4 regions of the Arthrobacter sp. 01T428 genome follow, and region 3 is predicted to be linked to each of the others. Evidence: riboswitches for the same ligand, from Rfam matches in the RefSeq annotation. Region 3 holds a riboswitch; each other region holds the start of a gene.
The links. Region 3 has a riboswitch for S-adenosylmethionine ahead of metX (homoserine O-acetyltransferase MetX). Riboswitches for the same ligand answer to the same signal wherever they lie in the genome.
Positions count from the first base shown of each region.

Region 1: another riboswitch for S-adenosylmethionine. It lies ahead of AC1DJB_RS18325 (DUF1737 domain-containing protein); the one in region 3 lies ahead of metX (homoserine O-acetyltransferase MetX).
Region 2: another riboswitch for S-adenosylmethionine. It lies ahead of AC1DJB_RS02560 (aminotransferase class V-fold PLP-dependent enzyme); the one in region 3 lies ahead of metX (homoserine O-acetyltransferase MetX).
Region 4: another riboswitch for S-adenosylmethionine. It lies ahead of AC1DJB_RS16840 (hypothetical protein); the one in region 3 lies ahead of metX (homoserine O-acetyltransferase MetX).

Region 1 is NZ_JBFTPW010000019.1:73,614-77,462, forward strand. It holds gene AC1DJB_RS18315 (O-succinylhomoserine sulfhydrylase) at 1-635, opposite strand, end outside; gene AC1DJB_RS18320 (rhodanese-like domain-containing protein) at 636-1,046, opposite strand; gene AC1DJB_RS18325 (DUF1737 domain-containing protein) at 1,043-1,300, opposite strand; SAM riboswitch class IV at 1,311-1,423, opposite strand; gene AC1DJB_RS18330 (hypothetical protein) at 1,528-1,887, opposite strand; gene AC1DJB_RS18335 (Lrp/AsnC family transcriptional regulator) at 1,943-2,374, shown strand; gene AC1DJB_RS18340 (ornithine cyclodeaminase) at 2,534-3,565, shown strand; gene AC1DJB_RS18345 (cupin domain-containing protein) at 3,841-3,849, opposite strand, start outside.
Region 2 is NZ_JBFTPW010000001.1:547,829-551,677, reverse strand. It holds gene rsgA (ribosome small subunit-dependent GTPase A) at 1-955, shown strand, start outside; gene hisN (histidinol-phosphatase) at 1,015-1,827, shown strand; SAM riboswitch class IV at 1,988-2,100, shown strand; gene AC1DJB_RS02560 (aminotransferase class V-fold PLP-dependent enzyme) at 2,136-3,548, shown strand; gene AC1DJB_RS02555 (class I SAM-dependent methyltransferase) at 3,600-3,849, shown strand, end outside.
Region 3 is NZ_JBFTPW010000017.1:16,748-20,596, forward strand. It holds gene AC1DJB_RS17155 (SGNH/GDSL hydrolase family protein) at 1-482, shown strand, start outside; gene AC1DJB_RS17160 (hypothetical protein) at 548-967, shown strand; gene metX (homoserine O-acetyltransferase MetX) at 969-2,090, opposite strand; SAM riboswitch class IV at 2,104-2,219, opposite strand; gene AC1DJB_RS17170 (S8 family peptidase) at 2,435-3,849, shown strand, end outside.
Region 4 is NZ_JBFTPW010000016.1:62,119-65,967, reverse strand. It holds gene AC1DJB_RS16850 (VIT1/CCC1 transporter family protein) at 1-1,160, opposite strand, end outside; gene AC1DJB_RS16845 (hypothetical protein) at 1,428-1,616, shown strand; gene AC1DJB_RS16840 (hypothetical protein) at 1,642-1,962, opposite strand; SAM riboswitch class IV at 1,977-2,096, opposite strand; gene AC1DJB_RS16835 (sodium:solute symporter family protein) at 2,178-3,710, opposite strand.

The sequences.
Region 1 (3,849 bases), on a different contig from region 3:
TTGGTGCCCGAGTAGACAATCACGTCTGCTCCGAGATCGCCGCAGCGCTGCAGGAGGGGAGTGGCGAAGACGTTGTCGACGACCACCGTGGCGCCGGCCGCGTGGGCCAGCTCGCTCACCGCGGCGATGTCCACGATTTCCTGCATGGGGTTCGACGGCGACTCGAAGAACACTGCCGTTGTCGGCTCGGACAGAGCGGCACGCCACTGGTCCAAGTCAGGCCCGTCGACGAAGACGGTCTCGACGCCCCAGCGCGGCAGGATCTCATTGAGGATGACGAAACAGGAGCCGAAGAGCGAGCGGGCGGCAACTACTCGGTCACCGGCAGCAAGCAACGCACCGAGGGCGGTGAAGACAGCGGACATGCCCGACGCCGTCGCGAAGCACGCTTCGGTGCCTTCGAGCAGGCGGAGGCGCTCCTGGAAGGTAGCTACGGAGGGGTTGCCGTAACGGGAGTAGACGAAGCGTTCGTCCTCGCCCGTAAATGCTCGCTCGGCGGCTGCGGCGGACTCGTAGACGAAGCCGGAGTTCAGGAAGACGGCCTCGGACGTTTCCTGGAAGTTGGTACGGTCAAGACCGCCGCGGACGGCCTGGGTGTCAGGGCTCCAGCTGGCGGCGTCAGGGTTGAAAGTCACTTAGATGTTCCCCAGGTTCGTCGGAAGTCCACGGTTTTTCCAGCCGTTCACGGTTCGCTCGCCGTAGCGGTCCGGCTCGCCCTCAAAGCCCTCGAGGACGTTGTAGGAGGTGTAGCCGGCCTGGGTGGCGGCAATCGCGGCGGCGATGGAGCGCTGTCCGGAGCGGCAGAGGAAAACCAGTTCGGTGCCGTCCGCCTCCGGGGCCTGCTGCGTCAACTCTTCGATGAAACGGGTGTTGGGGATGCCTCCGGCCAGGTTCCACTGGATAAACAGGGGATCGTTCTCGGTGGCTTTGGTGTCCGGGATGCCGATGTGTGCCCACTCGCCTTCGGTGCGGACGTCCACCAGGATGGCGCCCTGCTCAAGCTTGGCCCAGGCGTCGTGCGGGCTGAGGTCGCCTGCGTAGCTCATGCGTGGCCCTCGCCGTCGAACTCTTCATCAAGCTGATCCACCGCATTGGCAACGGCGGCATCCGCGCTCGCGATTGCCGCGGGCAGGACGATGGCCTGTGCCACGATTACGTCCGTGCCGTTGAAGGTCGCGGCCGGGCTGCCGTGCAACACGTATCCCTCCGCGAGAGCGGTGGAGATCCGCTCGCAGAATTCCTTGGTGTCAGGGCCCGTGATGAGACGGTACGAGAGTTTTTCTTCGGTGGGTTCAGGCATTGGTGCTCCTCAGTCACGCTTGCAGTTCGAAAGTGTCGATACGCCGAGTAGTCACCTGAGGCACCCCGCCGGAGAGAGGGTTGCCGACCAGCAAGTCAGGGCTTCACGCTGGTGCTCATTACTCAAGAAGAAAAATAACATCCACGACGGCGGCCTGCATCACCGGCCGTCGTCATGTTCCGTAACCGGACGGCAGCCAGGCTGGCGAGGGCTGGGGTGCCAGCGTCCTAGGACTCGGTTTCATTGGGCAGCGGTTCCAGGCTCGCCTGGATCCGGGGTGGAATGGCGTCGAACCGCGACGCTACTGCCGTAGGGGAGTGATGAAAAGTGGAACCTTGATGCTTCCGGATTTCCAGCAGTTCGTGGACGGATATCCCGGTGGCCGTGGCGAGTGCATGCAGCGAGAGGCTGTTGTGATGAGCCAAGGCAAAAACCACACCCGACAGGGCTTCGAAACCTTCTGTCTCGTAGATTTCTTTCACCAAGTTGGACATGCCATTTGCATCATCGATTGATCCCGCTGACGCACCAGTCGCCATGGCCGTCAGGGACCATGCAGCAGAGTCGGGGCTGATGTAGATGCTCATGTCGATACCCTACGGACTCAGGCCCGCTTGGGGAATGGGCGATACGTTTATCTTTATGGCAGCACTCACCGACCTTGACCGCCAGCTCCTCTCCGCTCTCCGGGAGGACGGCAGGGCCTCCGTGGCGAGCCTTGCGCGCAAGCTGGGCGTTGCTCGGGCCACCGTGAATAGCCGGCTTGAGCGTCTTGTCTCCTCGGGGACCATCGTTGGCTTCACCGCGAGGGTGCGCGACGAGGTGGATCCACTTGCGATCCGGGCCATTGCGCTCATTGCCGTGGAGGGAAGGTCGGCGGACAAGGTCATTCGCCAACTCCGCGGACTTTCCGAGATTTGGGCGCTACACACCACGAACGGCGGTTGGGATCTCGTGGCCGAGTTGCGCACGGAAAGCCTCAGCGACTTTGACCAGGTGTTGGGCAGGATCCGCGGGATCGAGGGGATCGTCAATAGCGAGACGAGCCTGCTGCTCAGTTCCGTCCTGCGATAGTCGCTTTTATGACGGGCGCCTGCCGTTGATCATTGTGTGCATAAGCAGTCATCATTTTGTGCATGTTTTCAATGAAAAGTACATACTTTGGCAATTGTGGATGCATATCGCCGCTCCGTAGCCTCGTAGCAACAGTGCTTATGAGGGAAAGGAGCGCATATGACGCGCTTTGTCGATGTCCGCAATATGGTTCGTTGGACGGCCGGACGGGGCCCGGAGACCATCATCTCGGAGATGATGCAGTACCTGGAAGACGACTTCCAGCGGTGGGAATCTTTTGACAAGACTCCGCGAGTGGCAAGCCACACGCCATTTGGCGTCATCGAGCTGATGCCCACCAGCGACCAGGAAACCTACGGCTTCAAGTATGTAAACGGACACCCCTCGAATCCCGCGCGCGGCTTCCAGACCGTGACAGCTTTCGGTGTCCTGTCCGACGTCCACAACGGCTACCCGACGTTCCTTGCGGAGATGACAGTGCTGACAGCGTTGCGGACGGCGGCCACGTCCGGCATGGTAGCTAAGAAGCTCGCGCGCCCCGATGCCCGGATCATGGCGATGATCGGAACCGGAACCCAATCGGAGTTTCAGGCGCTGGCCTTCCGGGCGGCCCTGGGTATAAACAGTGTGAGGATCTGGGACACGGACCCGGCAGCGATGGAGAAGTTCGTCCGGAACATGGCTCCCCTCGGCTTCGAGATCACCATCGCAGGCTCAGCGGCCCATGCAGTGGAGGGAGCCGACGTCGTCACCACGTGCACGGCGGACAAGGCCAACGCCACCATCCTGACGGCAGACCAGGTTTCGCCCGGAGTCCACATCAACGCGATCGGAGGCGACTGCCCAGGGAAGACTGAACTCGACGCTGCCATCCTCGGCCTCGGTGACGTCTTTGTGGAGTACGATCCCCAGACGCGGATTGAAGGCGAGATCCAGCAAATGTCCGCCGATTTTCCCGTCACCGAATTCTGGCAGGTCCTGGCCGGGCACGCTCCGGGCCGGACCTCCAGGGACCAAATCACGATATTCGATTCCGTGGGCTTCGCGATCGAGGACTTTTCCGCCTTGCGTTATCTCCGCGATGCCGTCGAGGGTTCGGAGTTCTTCGAGGAGATTGACCTCGTCGCTAATCCCGATGACCCCAAGGACCTCTTCGGCCTGGTGCGGGAACTGTCGCCGATCGGCTCCTGAGATGCCCAACTGGTCCCCACCGCCACCCTCGCCTCGCAAGTCCCCGTCGGCTCCCAGCCTTCGCGAGCTCAGGCAGGGACCCTCGCCGGCGGGGCCCCACGGCCAGGGAACCCGGGCGGCGTGGGCCCACGCATTTGTTGTCGTTTTGGAGCCTCTAAACGACAACTACTGCTAGTCAGTTGGGTGGGAGAAGCCTGGTGCGCCGGCCCCAGAACCGGCGCACCAGACGTTTTATCCGGGCATCCCGCCTGCCCAGCCCATCCCGCCGGCCCCGGCTACACCAC
Region 2 (3,849 bases), on a different contig from region 3:
AAGCTCGGACAACGAGCGCATCGTCATCGCGGCCCGCGCCCGGGAGCTCCGTCGCTCCCCTGTGGTTCCCGGAGACTTCGTAGCGCTCGTCGGCGATGTGTCCGGAGCACCGGACACCCTCGCCCGCCTCGTGCGCGTCGAGGAGCGAAAGACCCTCCTGCGGCGAAGTGCCGATGACACGGATCCGATCGAGCGGGCCGTCGTCGCCAACGCCGACCAGCTCGTGGTGGTGGTTGCGGCAGCCAATCCGGAACCACGCACCGGATTCATCGACCGCGCCTTGGTGGCAGCGTACGACGCCGGAATCGAGCCGCTGCTGCTCGTCACCAAGGCAGATGTCAAGGATCCGACGGAACTACTCGCCAACTATGTGAGCCTCGGTTTCCCCATCATCATCAGCCGGACGGCCGACGCAGGCGCCTCCGGAATCGACGCCCGCTCCGACGACGGCCTGTCCGCCCGCCTCGACAGTGACGCCGTCGGCCAGTTGCGGGACTACCTCGACGGCAAGGTCACCGTCCTCCTGGGCCATTCAGGCGTCGGGAAGTCCACTATGGTGAACGCCCTCACCGGGGCCGAGCGCGCCACAGGCGGGGTCAACGCCGTGACGGGGCGCGGACGCCACACCTCGTCCTCTGCCCTCGCACTGAAGCTCAGCGACGCCCCTGGCGGAAGCTGGATCATCGATACGCCCGGCATCCGTTCTTTCGGCCTCGCCCACGTGAACCCGGACCGCATCCTGCACGCCTTCCCGGACCTGGAGCCGGGGACGGAAAGGTGCGAGCGTGGTTGCAAGCACGATGCCTCCGCCGTTCGATGCGGGCTGGATTCCTGGGTCGCCGAAGGCCACGCGGGCGAGGCCGGCCCCGCCCGCCTTGCATCGCTCCGCAGGCTCCTTGGTGCGGACCCGCGCATGGAAGCCCAAGAGGCCAAGGAACTGGGTACGGTCAACTAACTCAGCGCATGCCGTCCTACCTCCCCGGCTCACCGGCGAATAGACGGTAGTTTGGAACCATGACCCAACCCGATTCGAGCTACAACGACGACCTACGGCTGGCCCATGTGCTGGCCGATTCCGTCGATTCCCTGACAATGGAGCGGTTCAGGGCGCTGGACCTCCAGGTGGAGACCAAACCCGACCTGAGCCCAGTCACCGATGCCGACAAAGCCGCCGAGGAAGCAATCCGTGGGCAGCTCTCCCGCTCCCGGCCCCGCGACGCCGTCCTCGGCGAAGAATTCGGCAGCACGGGCCACGGCTCCAGGCGTTGGATCATCGATCCCATCGATGGGACCAAGAACTTCGTGCGCGGCGTACCCGTCTGGGCTACGCTCATCGCCCTCGTGGACGAGGGCGAAGTAGTAGTGGGGCTCGTGAGCGCTCCGGCGCTCGGCAAGCGTTGGTGGGCGGCCAAGGGCTCCGGCGCCTACATGGGCCGGTCGCTGGCCGCCGCCACCCGGTTGAAAGTTTCCAACGTGTCCCGGCTCGAAGACGCCTCGCTTTCCTACTCCGAGCTTTCCGAGTGGAAGCAGCACGGGAAGCTGGACAACTTCCTGGGCCTCGAGAACGATGTCTGGCGCAGCCGTGCGTACGGCGATTTCTGGTCCTACTGTCTCGTTGCCGAGGGCGCCGTGGACATCGCCGCCGAACCGGAACTCCAGGTCTACGACATGGCCGCCTTGGTGCCGATCGTCACCGAGGCCGGCGGACGCTTCACATCCCTGGATGGCGCGGACGGCCCCTTCGGCGGAAACGCCGTCGCCACTAACTCGATCCTCCATTCCGAGGTCCTCAAGAGGCTCAACCCCGAACTCGACGACCTTCTGTAGCCCCTCCTGTTCACTGAATAAACGACGGCGGACGCCCCCTTTTAGGGGCGTCCGCTGCTTTTTCTTCGGCTGAAGGCACATTTTTCGGGCGGTGTAACAATCCGCTTAACAATCGCGGTCACATTGGAACCCGCCTCGCCGGTGTCCTACTCTCTTTACAGGTCACGAGTGCCAGCGCGAAACCCCGGTTTGCTGGCCGGCAACCCTCCATCGCGGCGGGGTGCCCCGGGTGACGACCCGGCCGGTCCGGAACGGATGCGGCAAGCGCGGACCCCCTGCACGCAGGGGTCCCTCTTGAGTGAGGTCCCATGAGCACAGCCACAATTACTTCTACGGCTCTTTCGCAGCACCACGAAACCGCACAGCAGCTGCCTCGGGCATCCCGCCCGCTGGCCGCGGTCACCGGCGCGGAGTTGCAGGCACCCCTGATCCAGGGCGGCCACATCCGCTACGCCAACCTTGACTACGGCGCATCCGCACCTGCCCTGACGGTTGTTTCCGCGTACCTCAACGAGATCCTGCCGTACTACGCGAGTGTGCACCGCGGCGCAGGCTACGCCTCCCAAATCAGCACCTCCGTCTACGAAAACGCCCGCAACATCGTCCGTGACTTTGTTGGCGGACGGCCGGACGATTCCGTCATTTTCACGCGCAACACCACCGATTCCCTCAATCTCCTGGCCGGCTGCCTGCCGGTCACAGACGGCAAGCACACCGACGAAGTCCTTTACCTGGACATCGAGCACCACGCAAACCTGCTGCCGTGGCAAGGCGTCCCCCACCGAAGCATTGTTGCCGCGGAAACCTTGTCGGAGACCGTAGCCAATGTCCGCACAGCCCTCTCCCATGGTGGCGTCAGCCTCCTGGCTGTCACCGGCGCGTCGAATGTGACCGGCGAAATCCTGCCCATCAAGGAACTAGCTGCCTTGGCCCACGAATTCGGGGCGCGGATTGTGGTGGACGCGGCGCAACTTGCCCCGCATCGCCGCATCAACATCGCCGCCGCGGATGTCGACTACTTGGTTTTCTCGGGGCACAAGCTTTATGCCCCGTTCGGCGCGGGGGTCCTGGTGGGCCGTCCCGACTGGCTCGACGCCGGCACGCCGCACCTGGCAGGAGGCGGCGCCGTCCGGGAGGCACGCCTCGATTCCGTCAGCTGGGCCACGGGACCGGCCAGGCACGAAGGCGGCTCGCCGAACGTTCTCGGTGCGGCCACCCTCGCCCGGGCCACACAAGTCATCGCCAGCCTCGACCACGACGAATGGCACGCCCACGAGGCCGCCATCCGCTCGCACCTGGTCGAAGGCCTCAAGGAAATCGACGGCGTGACCGTGCACCAGATCTTCAGCGACACCGATCCCGAGGACACCATCGGCGTCGTGAACTTCTCGCTCCAGGGCTACGACGCCGGACTTGTGGCGGCCTATCTTGCGGCCGAGCACGGCATTGGCCTGCGCGACGGGCGCTTTTGCGCCCACCCGCTGCTCAAGCGCCTCGGTCTTCCCTCCGGATCCCTCCGGGCCAGTTTCGGCGTAGGATCGCGTTTGGAAGACGCCACTCGGCTCATCGCGGGCATCCAGGCGCTCAAGAGCAATGGCCTCGGTTGGGACTACGTGGTGGACGCCGGCCGTTGGGTGCCCGCGAACGATCACCGCAGCTACCCGGAATGGGCTCCCAACACTCCCGGGACCGCGGGCGCAGCTCCGTGCAGCACCGACTGATTGCGGTAGATTCGTAGGGTATTTTTTCCTGTCCTACGAAGGAGTTTCCGCGTGGCCCCGCGACCCAAAGGCACGTCAGCCGGCCCCAAGCTCTATGAGGAACGGCGCCTTGAACTCGGTCAGAGTTTCCAGGACGGCGGAGAGCACTATGACCGTGTCCGGCCCGGATACCCCGCGGATTCAGCTGACTGGCTGCTGCCGGAAGGCGCGCGGGACGCGGCAGACATCGGCGCGGGCACCGGAAAGTTCACAGCGCTCCTCGTCGAGCGCGGGCTGGCGGTGTCCGCAGTGGACCCCTCCA
Region 3 (3,849 bases):
CAGTGCAGACCCTGAGTTCCGACGGCGCCACCGTGGTTCTCTTCAACGGTCCGGACACCGCGTCATCGGTCCTCGGCCGGATCCGCGGCAAAGTGGCCATCTACAACGAAAACCTCCGCACGGTGGCCGCCCGCCACGATGCCGTGATCGCCGATATGTGGTCCCTGCGGCAACTCTCCAACTCCCAGATGTGGGACGAAGACCGCCTGCACTTCTCGCCGCTCGGCCATCACACCATCGCGGCGATGGTCCTCGATTCACTCAATGTGCCCCACAACCTCGAGCCGCTGTTCCCCAAGCCGCTCCCCCAGCGCAGCTGGCGCGAGGCCCGCTCGGGCGACCTCGTATGGGCCCGGGAGTATTTTGTCCCGTGGGTCATCCGCCGGATCCGGCACCGCTCCTCCGGCGACGGCATCCTGCCGAAACGCCCGACGCCGGGACCCGTCTTCGGTCCTGCCGACACCATCCTGCCCCGGAGCTGAACGGGAGCCGTGTGGGTCACAGGGAGCGGGGCTAAGCTGGTGAAAGACTAGGGAGGCCCTCCACCGTGAACAATGTGATCTTCTGGATCATCGTCTGCTCTTGGCTGATTCCCATGGGGATCCGCATGTACAACCGATCGCGCCAGCGCAGGCTACGGGACTTCCCTCCGCAGGATTACCCCGGGCAGCCCTATCCTCCACAGGATTACCCCGGGCAGCCCTATCCTCCACAGCACTACCCCGTCGGATACCCGGAGCAACCCCCGGTCATCTTCCCGGCTGAGCCGCAACCCCCGGTGGGAATGCCCGGACCTCAGGCCGCTCCGCCGTCGTCTACTCCGCAAGCGAACAGCGCGCCCCAGCCGGACAGCGCGCCGCAAGGCTACCGGGCACGGAAACTGGCCGAACTCGACCAGGAGTACAGCGACGGGAAAATTGCCATGGAGGACTACATGAAGCTCCGCCAGGAGATCATGAACGGCTGATTCAGCCGAAGAACGCCTCCCGCAGCTGGGGGCCGAGCTGGCCGATCTCGGTGAGGAAACCGTCGTGCCCGATGGGCGCCTCGATCACATGAACGGGGACTTCTCCGGGCAAGGCCTTGGCCAGCTCGTGCGATTGTTCCGGGAAATAGAGCCGGTCCGAGTCCACCGAGGCAACGAAGAACTTCGCCGTGGCCACGGACAACGCGTCCTCCAATGAGCCCCGGCCGCGAGTGATGTCGTGGCTCATGAGCGCCTCAGTGATGGCGATGTAGCTGTTGGCGTCGAAGCGCTGGACCAGCTTTCGTCCCTGGTGGTCGAGGTAGCTCTCCACCTGGTAGCGGCCCCGGTCCCCTAAGGCCGCAGCCTGCAGGGGCGCCTCGCCGCCTTGGGCGTTCCTGCCGAAGCGGAAGTCCAGTTCATCCGCCGAACGGTAGGTGATGTGGGCGATCCGCCGGGCAAGGGCCAGCCCCGCCTCGGGCGCTGCCTGGCCGTAGTAGTCGCCGCCCTTGAAGTCGGCGTCCTGCCGGATGGCGAGAGTCTGGGCCTGCGCGAACGCAATCTGTTCGGCAGTGCTGTACGCCCCGATCGAAATCACGGCACATCGCTTGACGCGGTCCGGATAGCTGACGGCCCATTCCAGTGCGCGGGCACCGCCCATGGACCCTCCCACCACGGTATGCCAGCTGTGGATCCCCAAGGCGTCGGCCAGCCGGGCTTCGGCTATGGTGCTGTCCCGCAGGGTGACGAGCGGGAAGCGGGAGCCCCACGGCTTGCCGTCAGGAGCGCTCGACGACGGCCCGGTGCTGCCGTAGCAGCCTCCCACGATGTTGACGGAGACCACGAAGTAGCGGTCCGTGTCGATGGTGGCGCCGGGACCAACGAGTTGCTCCCACCAGCCTTCTTCATCGCTCTCGCCACGGGCCACATGGGTGCTGCCGGTCAGTGCATGCTCCACGAGGACGGCGTTGGAAGCGTCGGCGTTGAGCCGGCCCCATGTCTCGTACGCAAGGACGACCTCAGGGAGGAAACCCCCGGCCTCCAGTTCGAGCCCTCCTACGGAAACATACTTGAGGGTTCCGTCCTGGGTACCGGAAAGGGGTATGGCTGTTGCAGCAATTGTCATTCGTCGACACCTCACATCGCGCTTGCCCGCCGCCAACACAGCGAAGGGCCAGGTCTTCACCCGGGGCACCCCGCCGCGAAAGGAGGGTTGCCGGCCAGCAAGCCGGGGCTGTCGCTGGCACTCATGACCTATGGGAAGAGTCTAGGAAAACCGGACCCCTTCTGACGAAGATTATGACAGCTTTGTGACACTTGGCCGCGTTTTGTTCACGAAGCCGGGGTTGTGGATGTCTGAAATTGAAGAGACGGGTGATGCCTGTGTGACTGGAGATAGAATTGGGCGCAGCAGTCTGCATCCTTCGGATGTCTCCGCCGCCACTGTGCGTCACAGGAAGATTGAAGCTCGTGAAAAAGCCATCCGGCGTCGTTCCAATAGCCCTGTTCTTGCTGGTATCAGGTTTCACCGTGGGAGTGCCGCTGCCGGCGCACGCCGACACGACTCCGGCAGCAGGCGAAGACAGATACGTGGTCCACTACGCCGAAGGCACCGACGTTGACGGGAAGACCGCGGAGCTGCGCTCGCAGGGAGTCTCGGTGGACAAGACGTTCACGCATGCCGTGAAGGCCGCGGTCGTCACGGCGACGCCAGCGAAGGCCGCTGCGTTGGCGAAGTCGAGCCGGGTTGTGTCCGTGGACCGGGATATGCCGGTGCGGATTTCAGACACTCAAGCACCGGCACCCTGGAACCTTGACCGGACCGACCAGAGATCCCTGCCCTTGTCTGGGAGCTACACGCCGCCTTCGAGCGGCGCCGGGGTACCGATCTACGTGGTGGACACCGGCGTGTTGGCCACCCACCAAGACTTCGGCGGACGCGTGACGGTCGGATATAACGCCGTCGGCATTGGAAGCAACAACGGCGTGGACGACGGCAAGGGAACCACAGACTGCAACGGCCACGGCACGCACGTCTCGGGAATCGCAGCAGGAGCCACCTTTGGGATGGCCAAAGCGGCAACGATCGTGCCCGTACGAGCGCTCAACTGCGCCGGGGGCGGATCGTCACTCGATGTCATTGCCGCTCTCGACTGGATCGTTCAGCATCACCAAGCCGGTCAACCCGCTGTCGCCAACCTTAGCCTTAGCCTCCTGACCGGTACGGACCAGAGCCTGGACGCCGCCGTCCAAGGCGCGATTGACAGCGGGATCACGGTAACCTTGGCTGCAGGAAATAGCAGCGTCGACGCGTGCACACGCTCCCCTGGCCGAGTGCCCGCAGCCCTCACCGTGGCTGCTAGCGACCCGAACGACAGCCAAGCAGGGTTCTCCAACTACGGTCCCTGCGTCGACCTGTACGCACCAGGGGTCCAGATCACCTCCGACTGGGCGACCTCGAATACTGCGACCAATGTCCTCAGCGGAACTTCAATGGCCTCGCCCCACGTCGCAGGAGCGGCCGCGATGCTCCTCGCCATGCATCCCTCGTGGAGCCCCGCGCAGGTCTCGGCAACGTTGACCGTCGGCGCAACAGCCGGAATAGTCCAGTCAACCGGAAACTGCATGCCTAACCGGCTGCTGTACGTCAGCCCGTCGCTCTTTTCGCCGTCGCAAGACCCGTTGGGCGGATTTGCGGCCACGACCCCCTGCCGGCAGCTTGACACGCGGGACGGGACCGGTGGCGTCAACGGGCCGGTCGCCCCCGGCCAGACGATCAGCGTCAAGGTTGCTGGACGCGGCGGCCTCCCGGCGACCGGAGTTTCCGCTGTCGCAATGAACATCACGGTGGCCAACCCGACGTCGAACGGCTTCATCACCGCGTA
Region 4 (3,849 bases), on a different contig from region 3:
CCCAGCCCATACGTGGCCGCGGCCGCGCCGAGACCGATGGCGAGCTGCCGGAGGCCGCGGGTCAGCGGCGAGGTTCCGGACAACAAGCCGACGACGGCGCCGGTCGACAGAAGCGCGATGCCCACCAGCGTACCGGCCACAGCAAGCGCCGCGAAGCCGGTCATGCCGAAGATGAACGGCAGGATGGGCACAATGGCGCCCGAAGCGAAGAAGCAGAAGCTCGAGATCGCGGCGCCCCAAGCGGAGCCCACGGCCTCGTGCTCATTGACGGTTTCTTCCACTTCGGGGTGCAGGGAGAGGCTGGGATCGCAATCGCAGCTGTAGACGCCCATGCGTTCAGCGGCCCGGTGTTCGGCGGCTTCGCGGGACATGCCCCGGGCCAGATACACGAGAACCAGCTCGTTGTGCTCGATGTCCAGGGCCGGGGCTGCGGTCAGCGTGGCCTGGGTGGGGCGGGTGGCCTTGAGGAGCTCGAGCTGCGAGCGGACAGAGACATATTCGCCGGCACCCATGGACAGCGCGCCTGCCAGCAGGCCTGCGATGCCGCTGAACAGGACCACAGTGGCGGGGACGCCGGTGGCCGCCATGCCCATCACGAGTGAGAGGTTGCTGACAAGGCCGTCGTTGGCGCCGAATACGGCCGCGCGGAAAGTGCCGGACAACCTGTTGCGGCCGCGCGTCGCCAGGCCGCGGACTACTTCCTCGTGGATCTGTTCGTCAGCCGCCATGGCGCGGGTCGCTGCTGGATCCTTCGCGTAAGGCGAGCGGCCTTCAGCCCTTTGGGCGAGGGCCAACACGAACACTGATCCAAAGTTCCGGGCGAGGAAGCCGAGCATTTGGCTTCGGATCGAGGCCGCCTTCGGCATGCCGGCATGTTCCCCGAGGAGCTTGAGCCAGTGTGCCTCGTGGCGGCCCTCGGCCTCTGCGAGTGCCAACAGGATTTCGCGTTCCTCGCCGTCGCGGCGCTGCGCCAGTTGGCGGTACACGGCGGCCTCGGCCCGCTCGTCCGCCAAGTACTGACGCCAGCGCTTGATGTCCGACGACGACGGGGGAGTCTTGGGGGCCGCTTCATCTTGCGATGGACTGCTTTGGTCCGAGGGATTGTCGGGATGCGCGTTGTCTGGATCTGTCGGGTTCTGTGGATCTGCGTGCGGGTGCACCGGGACTCCTGGGTTGCTGGGGCGGGCTTCATCGCCTCATTGCGGCTCCACTCTATCGCCAATTTCCGCGGTTTTTCGGCTGGCAATCCTCACTGGACATTTTAGGCGCGCCTCAAAAACGGGAGGCTCCCGGGAGGCCTTGACCGCGGCTGGGGGCAGTGCTGGGATGGATGGACAGGGTCCACGAATTGGCGGGGTAGCGTGGTGACCGGCTGCCTCATGTGCCTGTGCGATGGGCTCAGCGGCACGTCGAACGGAGGTTGCACCATGGACAGCACCGAAACCCACGCCCGTCACCCCGACCGTCCCACGGTCGAGGCCGATCCCGCCTACGACTACAGCGAAGACCTTGAGGTGGACGAGGACTGGGAGGAACAATCCGAGGTCCTCGACGACGACGAACGGGTGGTTCCGCTCGACGCAGAGGAACACCGCGAGGACGAAGAGTTCGAATAGCCCCGGGCTCGCTAAACCCTGGGCGCTAAAACGCGCTCAGGATGAAGTGCCTCTGCACGCCTGCCCGGTGCCCGGTTGCCGCCACCGTCAGGGTGAGTTTCCGTGTGGCGGGGAACCAGCGGGCGGGCTGGACCGCTTTTGAAAGGGCTTGGGTGATGAGCCGCGGCTCATGGTGCCAATAGCGTTCCAGGTTTCCGTCCACGACGAACGTGACGGAGCCTTGGGAGAGGTCGACGCCGGGAATCACCCGGACGAATTCGTCCACCCGGCGGGGACGGGGCGACAAGAGGGTGCTGGGCTGGGTGGTGCGGTCGGCTATGGCGGTGGCGCCGTTTTCGAAAGGCATGGCCTTCTCCTGTGGAGTTGCTCTTGCCCGTTCGGTTGTCTCTGGTCCGAGCCGGGCCGCTTCTTCATCCGAACCACCCGTGAACATGGGGTTGGCGTGTGGCAAGTCGGAGCTTGGCGCCAGATCTCTTGAAGCTCTTCCTACTGTACATGCGACGGCGGCGCCGCACCCCGGAAAAAGGKGCGGCGCCGCCGTCGTACTTGACTCTGTGAAACTTAGTGGCTGGCCACCGGGTGGGCCTCCAGCGGGAGTTCCTCGGTGACTCCTCCGGCGACGCGACGGTCCCATGCTTCGCGGACCTGGGGCTCCGTGGGAGGCGTCAGCAGCGAGACCACGACGTACACCAGCAACGAGGCTCCGAGGCCCCAGTAGATGGGATCGTTGGCGTAGACGCCGTCTTCGCTGGGAATGATTCCCGTGGCATAGGCGATCAGCAGGGCCAGTGTGAGTACGGACCCCACGGCCATGGACCAGGCCGCGGCAATACCGGTGCCCCGCTTCCAGACCAGGCCACCCAGGATGGCAACCAGCAGGCCGCCCACCAGGATGTCGTAGGCGATGGTCAGGGCGACCACGACGTCTTGCGCCGCCATGGATATCAACACGGCCACGATGCCCAGTCCGAGGACCCAGTAGCGGTTGGCCTTGACGTCGTGCTCGGGGTTCTCGGTGTCGTCGGTGTTGATGGTCTTGCCGAACCAGCTGGCCACGAACGGGACCACGTCGGCGCGGGCAACGGTGGCCGCGGCGATGAGGGCTCCGGAAGCCGTGGACATCATGGCCGCGACCGCAGCGGCCATCACGAGGCCGCCGATGCCGATCGGCAGGATGTGCGTTGCAACCTCGGCGTAGACGACGTCCTTGCCGAGGGCCTTCACGTCGATGTTGGGCAGTGCCACGCGGGCGGCAAGGCCGATCAATGCGCCGGCGACGCCGTACAGGACGCAGTAGATACCCGCGGTGGCACCGCCCCAACGTGCCACCTTGGGAGTCTTGGCGGTGAAGACGCGCTGCCAGATGTCCTGGCCGATCAGCAGGCCCAGGGTGTAGACCACGAAGTACGTGATGATGGTTTGTGCCCCGATGCCGTCCAACTGGAAGAAGCTGGCGTCAACGCGGGCACGGATGCCATCGAAGCCGCCTGCGGCGTTCAGGACGAACGGGAGCATGAGGAAGAAGATGCCCACGGTCTTGATGATGAACTGCACCTGGTCGGCGAGGGTGATGGACCACATGCCGCCGATCGTTGAGTAGACCAGGACGATTGCGCCGCCGACGGCGATGGCGAGCCAGCGCTCCCAGCCGAAGAGTACAACGAAGATGGTGGCGTAGGCGCCCGTGGACGTGGCGCACAGCATCAGGGTGTAGGCGAGCATGACGATGCCGGAAGTCTGTGTGGCGCGCTGTCCGTAACGCAGGCTCAGCATCTGGGAGACCGTGTAGATCTTCAGCCGCTGGATGGTGCCGGCGAAAAGCAGGCTCAGGAGGAGCACGCCCGAACCGATCGCGACAACCAGCCACATGCCGGAGACGCCGAACTTGTAGCCGAGGCCGACGCCGCCAACCGTCGATGCGCCGCCGAGGACGACTGCGGCCATGGTGCCGGTGTAGAGCATCGGACCGAGGCGGCGTCCTGCCACGAGGAAGTCGCTGTTGTTCTTGGTGCGCGACTTGCCCCACCAGCCGAAGGCCAGCATGGCGAGCAAATACACCACCACGATCGCAATATTGATGAACGAAGAGTCCACGGTTGGCTCCTGAAAGTGATGCGCAGAGCCCTTGGGGATTCCGACGCCGGTCCGCTGGGTTTCGTTGCGGGTTGCGGAAGGTCTCTGCGCTGGTGATTGGGGAGAGTAGTCTGTGATGTATGCCTCACAAACAACACTT